2 regions of the Streptomyces shaanxiensis genome follow, and region 2 is predicted to be linked to the other one. Evidence: riboswitches for the same ligand, from Rfam matches in the RefSeq annotation. Region 2 holds a riboswitch; the other holds the start of a gene.

Region 1 (3,837 bases), on a different contig from region 2:
GGTCGCGGTGGAGAACCGGTCCCGGTCCTTCACGGCCATGTTCCCCGCCTCCCGTTTCACATGCGTACGTCCCCGCACACGGTACGGGACCGAGTACGGGGACGTACGTATGACTGGCTAAGCCTTACCCAGGTGGGGTCAGCGGGGTCAGCCCTTGCTGTGCTCAGTGGTTCGCAGAGCGAAACCGCGGGAAGGCGGAGCGGCCGGCGTACACCGCCGCGTCGTCGAGGATCTCCTCGATGCGCAGCAGCTGGTTGTACTTGGCGACGCGCTCGGAGCGGGCCGGGGCGCCGGTCTTGATCTGGCCGCAGTTGGTGGCGACGGCCAGGTCGGCGATGGTGACGTCCTCGGTCTCGCCGGAGCGGTGGGACATCATGCACTTGAAGCCGCTGCGCTGGGCCAGCTCGACGGCGTCCAGGGTCTCGGTCAGGGAGCCGATCTGGTTGACCTTGACCAGGAGCGCGTTGGCGGCGTTCTCGTCGATGCCGCGGGCCAGGCGCTCGGGGTTGGTGACGAACAGGTCGTCGCCGACGAGCTGGACCTTGTCACCGAGCTTGGCGGTGATGGTCTTCCAGCCCTCCCAGTCGTCCTCGAACAGCGGGTCCTCGATGGAGACGAGCGGGTACGCCTCGACGAGCTCGGCGTAGTACTCGGTCATCTCGGCGGCGGAGCGGGACTTGCCCTCGAAGGTGTAGGAGCCGTCCTTGTAGAACTCGGACGCGGCTACGTCGAGCGCCAGGGCGATCTGCTCGCCGGGGGTGTAACCGGCCTCCTTGATCGCCTCGAGGATGAGGTCGAGGGCCTCGCGGTTGGAGCCGAGGTTCGGGGCGAAGCCGCCCTCGTCGCCGAGGCCGGTGGCCAGGCCCTTGCTCTTCAGGACCTTCTTGAGGGTGTGGTACACCTCGGTGCCCCAGCGCAGCGCCTCGGAGAAGGACTCCGCGCCGATCGGGGCGATCATGAACTCCTGGATGTCCACGTTGGAGTCGGCGTGCGAGCCGCCGTTCAGGATGTTCATCATCGGCACCGGCAGCAGGTGCGCGTTCGGGCCGCCCAGGTAGCGGAAGAGGGGGAGGTCGGAGGCCTCGGAGGCGGCGTGGGCCACGGCGAGGGAGACGCCGAGGATGGCGTTGGCGCCGAGGGAGCCCTTGTTGTCGGTGGCGTCCAGGTCGAACATGGCCTGGTCGATCAGGCGCTGCTCGGTGGCGTCGTAGCCGACGAGCTCCGGGCCGATCTGCTCGATGACGGCGAGGACGGCCTTCTCGACACCCTTGCCCAGGTAGCGGTTGGGGTCACCGTCGCGGAGCTCGATGGCCTCGAAGGCGCCCGTCGAGGCGCCGGACGGAACGGCGGCACGACCCGTGCTGCCGTCGTCGAGGCCAACCTCGACCTCGACCGTGGGGTTGCCTCGGGAGTCCAGGATTTCCCGGGCTACGACGACGTCGATGGACGGCACGAGCATCTCCTTCTTGGGATGTGACGCGGGTACGCAGACCGCGGTGGGTGCTGCGAGATGAGCCTAACCGGCTCCGGGCGATCGGCCAGCGGTCGACCGCTCCGTGAACAGAACCGAGAGCGAATTGTTTCCGAACGGAACAAAAACCCACGGTACACACCGATGCACAACCGCGGGGCGCAAAAGAAAACCCCGCCCCGGTGCGTACGGGGGAACACGCACCGGAGCGGGGAGCCCGTGGGGGACGGGGGTGACCCTCACGAGGTCTTCACTATGAGGTCCACGTATGTGAGGGCGCTGTGGTTCAGCTACCTGCCCGCTGTTACTTCAGGTGCAGCTGCTGACCCGGGTAGATCAGGTCGGCGTCCTCGACGATGTCCTTGTTCAGCTTGAACAGCTTCTCCCAGCCGCCCTTGACGTCGTGCTCGGCGGCGATGGTGCTGAGGGTGTCGCCCTTGGCGACCTTGTACTCGCCGTCACCCTTCTTGACCTTCTTGCCGGTCGGGGTGGTGACGGTCTTGGTCGACTTCTTGGCGGCCGGGCGCTCGGTGGAGCGGGAGGCCGACTGCTGCTCGCTGGAGCGGGTGGTGGTCTCGGTGCTCTGCGAGGAACCGCTCGACGAGGAGCCGGAGTAGGCGGCGCTCGACAGGCCGGTGCCGCAGTGCGGCCAGGCACCCTTGCCCTGGCCCGCGAGGACCTTCTCGGCTATCTGGATCTGCTGGTCCTTGCTGGCCTGGTCGGCGGTGGCGGCGAACTGCGTGCCGCCGTACGCGGCCCAGGTGGAGGCGGAGAACTGCAGACCGCCGTAGTAGCCGTTGCCGGTGTTGATCGACCAGTTGCCGCCCGACTCGCACTGGGCGACGGCGTCCCACTCGGAGGCGGTGGCGGCGGAGGCGCTGCCGGCGGCCATCAGCGGGGCGGCGACGGCGGCGGCACCGGTGACGCCGACGACGGCGATGGCGCGAGCGGCCTTGGACGGACGACGGTGCTTGCCCTTGCTGGAAAACAGCATGGAGAGATCCCCTCACCGACGCCTGCGAGGTGAGCTGTCGGGTTCGGGCCGGTTGAGTTGCCCGGCCGCGCACCGATGGTGTCCAGTGCGCGACTTCACCCCAAGCCGACTCCGGCCGTGCGGCCCCGAAGGGCCTCAACTGCCGGACCCGGCGCAAACCTTGGGTCCCCCGCTCCTGCCTACGGCGCTTGACGCGACGACTGTTCCCGTACGGCCGCTGGCAGGATTCGGCGTTGCGGCAGCCGGGGCTCGTGGTGACGAGCGGTCACGACCGTAGACACGCGATTCGCGGAATGACAAAGACGATCAGGGCTTCTGAGATCTATCTCTCAGCACTTCCAAAACGGACATTCAGGTGTGAAGCAGGACGTGAACTCCCGCTGCTTTTCGCCCTATTCGGCAGGGACTTCCAGGGTCTGACCGGGGAAGATGTGGTTCGCGTCAGCACCGATGTCCTGCTTGTTCGCCTGATACAGCGCACGCCACCCGCCGTCGAGGTCAAGAGAGTCGGCGATGGAGGCGAGAGTGTCGCCCGCGCGGACGGTGTACGAGGCGTGGCGACCGGGGGACTTGACGGCTCCGTCGGCGGTCTCGCTCTCGTCGGCGGTGGCACCGCGATGGCGCCCGGAGCCGGCCGCGGCGTCGACCGCGTCGGCGGCGCCGGTGTCGACGAGGCCCCAGGAGCCCACACCCTGCTCCGAGTTGTCCCGAATGTCGCCTTCGGGGGTCCCTGTCGGGGAACCGTCGGGCGACTGTGAGGCCTCTGTGTCGGATGACGTACCGGACTTGACGGAGCTGTCGGTCGTACCGGAAGAAGAGGGCGAAGAGGAGGAATCCTTGGACGATTCGGACGAATCATCGGCGGAGTCGCTCGACGAGCCGGGGGAATTCGAGGCGGTCGAGGAGTCGTCGGACGCCCCCTCGGACTGCGACGAACCCGACGAGTTGGATGATCCTGCCGATCCGGACGAGCCGGACAATCCAGCCGAATCAAGCAATCCGGAGGATCCCGACACGGCGGACGGGGAGTCCTCCTCGACGCCGGTGTCCAGGTCGACCGAACCGGACTCCTCGGTGAGCCCGCTGAGCAGTCCACAGGTGCGCCAGGCGCCTACGCCCTGGTCCGCGAGGATGTTCTGGGCCACGGCGATCTGCTGGGAGCGGCTCGCCAGGTCGGGGCTCGCGGCATAGTCGAGGCCGCCGTACTCGTCCCAGTCGTCCTGGGTCAGCTGCAGTCCGCCGTAGCGCCCGTTGCCTTCGTCGGCGCTCCAGGAGCCGCCGCTCTCGCACTCGGCCACCTTGTCCCAGACGTTACCTTCGGCGGCGCTCGCGCCCGAGGCGCCGAGCAGCGGGATGGCGATGGCGGAGCCGG
Region 2 (3,837 bases):
CCGAGGGTGACCACCTGGTCGATGGAGGAGTCCTGCTGGAGCTTGGCGGTGATCGTCGACTTCACGGACGGCATGTCGGTGCCGTTGACGTAGAGGGTGTCGGTGGTGCCCTTGAAGCCCTTCTTCAGACCGGCGCAGCGGGCCTCGAGGGCGACGTGGCCCTGTTCCTGGATGACGCACAGGGCGTGCTTGGCGCCGCTCTCGCCCAGCCGCTCGCCGAAGGCCTGGCCGGCGATGTTCTCGTCCTGCCCGAAGTACTGGAGCATGCCGAGGTCTTTCCAGTCGTCCAGGCCGGAGTTGAAGCCGACGACCGGGATGCCGGCGGCGGTGGCCTTGGCGACGACGGCCTTCATGGCGCTGGGCTTGGCCGCGGTCAGCGCGATGCCGTCGACTTTCTGGTCGATGGCGTTCTGCACCAGGTTGGCCTGGTTGCCGGCGCTGGGGTCGCTGGAGTAGACGAGCTTGATGTTGTCCTTGGCGGCGGCGGCCTCGGCGCCCTTGCGGATCAGGTCCCAGAAGGTGTCGCCGGGGGCGGCGTGAGTGATCATGGCCACGGTCATCCGGGGCGTGGTGGCCTTGCCCGCCGAGGCGTCCGCGGCGCCTTCCTCGGAGTCCTTGCCGCCGGAGCTGCTGGAGCAGCCCGCGGCGAACAGGACGCCGGCCACGGCGGTGGCGGTCAGAGCGGCGGCTCGGTGGTGTCTGCGCATGTCCCATGCACCTCGCTGTGCTGATCAGGGCGGGTTTTCAGGTGGGGGGAGGGTCACGGGTCACCGCCCGTCGGATACGGCTGGAGCGCGTTACTAGCGCGCTCTAGTGGCACGTACTATGCGGTCGCCCGGAGGCGGGTGTCAATGGGCTTGTCAGGACGTATCGACAAAGCCGAGGTGGAGGGGGCGTCGCGGTGGGCGTGGCGATCGGCGTCGAGGTCCGCTTCACCGGCGGGGAAACGCGAAGCCGCCCCGCCTCTCGGAGGCGGGGCGGCGGACGACCGACGCTTCGGGAAGGGTGCGCTCCGACCGGTCAGGCCGGGCGTATCACGCTGTGGATCGCCGACTCGCCGGCGTGGTCGATCGGCTCCTCGCGTATGACCCGTCCCGGACCGGGGGCGTGGATCATCATGCCGTTTCCGGAGTAGATGCCGACGTGGCCGACGTGGAAGAGGACCAGGTCGCCGGGCTCGGCATAGGTGAGGGCGATGCCCCGGCCCGCGGTCGCCTGTTCCTGCGGGGTGCGGGGGAGTGTGATGCCGGCGGCCCTCCAGGCGGCCTGGGCGAGGCCCCCGCCGTCGTACGCGTCCGGGCCTGTCGTCCCCCACACGCAGGGCTTGCCGATCTGGGCGCGGGCGAAGTCCAGTGCCCGCATGGCTCGGGTGTCCTGGGGGGCGGTGGTGGCGGTGGTGGCTGTGACGGTGGTGAGGGCGGTGCTCGTGTCGAAGGGCTGACTGGTGGCGTAGGTCTGGCCGGTGTCGAGGGACTGGCCGGTGGTGTAGGGCTGGCCGGTGCCGAGGGCCTGGCCAGTGGTGTAGGTCTGGCCGGTGTCCAGGACCTGACTCGCGGCGGTGCTCTGGTCGGTGGCGGCCGCGGAAGGGGCGTAGGCGGGCTGAACTGCCGTGCCGGACCAGGCTGTTGTGCCCGCCGGGACCGGGGTCAGGTCGGATGCGCCGAGGTCCTGCAGTGCCTGCCACTGTGTCTCGGCCGAGGGCTGGACCGGGGCCGGTGTGGCGCTCCAGGTGTCGGCGGCCGGGGCCTGGCCCAACGGGGCCTCGAGGGGCGTGAGTTCCATGCTCTGCCGCACCGTGTACGCGGACAGCAACTCGCGGGCGCGGTCGAGCTTGCGCTGGTTCTGCTCCTTGGTCGTCCGGAGGGGGGACCGCTGAGGGTCGGCCGTCGGGGCGGGCAGGGCAGGCGGTGCCTCGGGGGCGGGAGGCAGGGCGGCGATCGGGCCCGCGGTCAGCTCCGCCATGGGAGCCGTTCCAGTGGCCCCGGCTGCCGGGAGCTCGGCGACGGGTGCGGCGGGCAGCTCCAGGGCTGCGCGGCCGGACGGCTCCCGTCCCAGTTCGGTGAGGCCCTCCAGCGCGCGCTCCGCCGAGCGGGCGGGCCGTGTCCCGGTGGGACGGTCCGGCATTCTGTCCCTCGGCAACGCGGCCGGGACGGTCGGGCCAAGCTTCGAGCGGGCGACGTCGAACCACTGCCGGGCGACATTGTCGAGTGCGGGGTCGCTGCGCCTGCTCTCCTCGCTCCGGCCACTGCCGGCCTCGCCGACGGGCCTGCGTCCGGCGTCCGTGGGCCGGTCGGCGCGCTTGCGCGGTCCTGTCGCCGCGGCGCGCGTGGCGTTGAAGGTGCCGGTGTCGGACTCGGCCTGGTCGTACAGGGAGCTGACCCGTCGACTGACCTCCTCGCGGCTCGGGGCCTCGTCTCCTGCGGAGGGGGCGGCGTTGGCCGTCTGGGCGAGCAGGGCCACAGAGGTGAGAGCCGCCGACGCGAGTGCGGAATTGCGCATGCCGGGGAGGCTCAAAGCCCCCGGACGCGCGGTGCGTTCCGGCGCCATGGGCGACGTACTCCTTCCGTGATCCGCCTACCGAGTTAGCTGACGGGTTCGGGCGGTCGTTTCCGGAAGGTGTGCCCTACGGCCCTTGCCCCGAAGGGTAGTTGGGCCGATTCACCCCAAGTTTCGGTTGGGTCCCCGGCTCCAGCGGCCCCTGGGGACCTACCGGACTCGGCGGAGGCCGCACGTCCCGACGGGGTTCGCCGGAGGTCGTCGTGCTGCCTAGGCGTAACCTAGCCAACTTGTGTGACTCACGTGAAGGTTGACGTGTGAAATGTCCGATACGTTTTTGTGACCTTCGACGCTCGGGGCGGACCGGCGGCCGAATTCACTTCGCGGCGCGTTGGCTCCGCCACGCCGCGTAATGATCGAGGACCGTCTGCTCGATCGGGCGGTAGCTGATGCCGAGTTCGCTCACGCTCCGGCTGTTGTCCACCCGGAAGCGGATGCCGAGGTGCCCCCGGATGTAGTCCTGGGTGAGTCCGAAGGCCGGGCCCAGGACGCGCACCGGCCAGTGCGGGAGTGCGGAACGCGGTAGGCGGAGGTCGCGGGGGTGGCGGGTCCGGAGGATGCGGGCCATCTCGTGGAAGGACGTCATGGTCGGGGCGGCGAGGATGTAACGGCCCTTCGCGTCCGGGTTCTCCGCGGCGGCGATGTGCGCCTCGGCCACCTCGCGGACGTCCACCGTGGTGAAGCTGAAGTCCGGGGCACCGTAGAAGAAGTAGCCCTTGAACAGCTCCTCCAGCAGGAACAGACTGCCGGACTCCGAGGCGGGGGTGAGGGAAGGGCCGAGGATCAGGCCGGGGTTGACCGTCACCAGCCGCCAGCGGCCCTGGGCGGCCTCGGCGTCCCAGGCCGCGCGCTCCGCGACCGTCTTGGCGTAGTGGTAGGGGTTGTTCTCCACCGTGCTGGTGGTGTTGAAGTACCGCTCCGACAGTACGGCGTCGTCCATGGCCAGGACGTCCGCGTAGTCGCCGAAGATCGCGCCCACGGTGGAGGTGAGGACGAGCCTGTCGACCGTGGGCGTCCGCTCGACGGCCGCCAGCACGTTGCGGGTGCCGAGCAGGGCCGGGTCGACCATGTCCCGGCGGCCGTCCTTGATCTTCTCCGGCATGCGGAACGGCGAGGCCACATGGAACACGACCCGGCAGCCGCTCATCGCCTCGTCGAAGGAGCCCTCCTTGAGCAAGTCCGCCTCGAACAGGGAGAGTCGGCCGGGGTGCGCCTCCTGCATCTCCCGCAGCGGGCGCACCTTCGCCGGGTCTGCGGTGCTCCGTACGGTGCTGTGGACCT

What was found. A riboswitch is a leader RNA that binds a small molecule or an ion and turns the genes downstream of it on or off. The one in region 2 is predicted to bind cyclic di-AMP.
Region 1: another riboswitch for cyclic di-AMP. It lies ahead of ABD932_RS33220 (transglycosylase family protein); the one in region 2 lies ahead of ABD932_RS39800 (C40 family peptidase).

Annotation. Positions count from the first base shown of each region.
Region 1 is NZ_BAAAZY010000022.1:77,350-81,186, forward strand. Features, by position in the region: gene ABD932_RS33210 (FtsB family cell division protein) at 1-39, opposite strand, end outside; gene eno (phosphopyruvate hydratase) at 164-1,453, opposite strand; gene ABD932_RS33220 (transglycosylase family protein) at 1,776-2,465, opposite strand; cyclic di-AMP (ydaO/yuaA leader) riboswitch at 2,470-2,662, opposite strand; gene ABD932_RS33225 (transglycosylase family protein) at 2,858-3,837, opposite strand, start outside.
Region 2 is NZ_BAAAZY010000028.1:353,477-357,313, reverse strand. Features, by position in the region: gene ABD932_RS39805 (sugar ABC transporter substrate-binding protein) at 1-707, opposite strand, end outside; gene ABD932_RS39800 (C40 family peptidase) at 1,021-2,499, opposite strand; cyclic di-AMP (ydaO/yuaA leader) riboswitch at 2,556-2,731, opposite strand; gene ABD932_RS39795 (NAD-dependent epimerase/dehydratase family protein) at 2,873-3,837, opposite strand, start outside.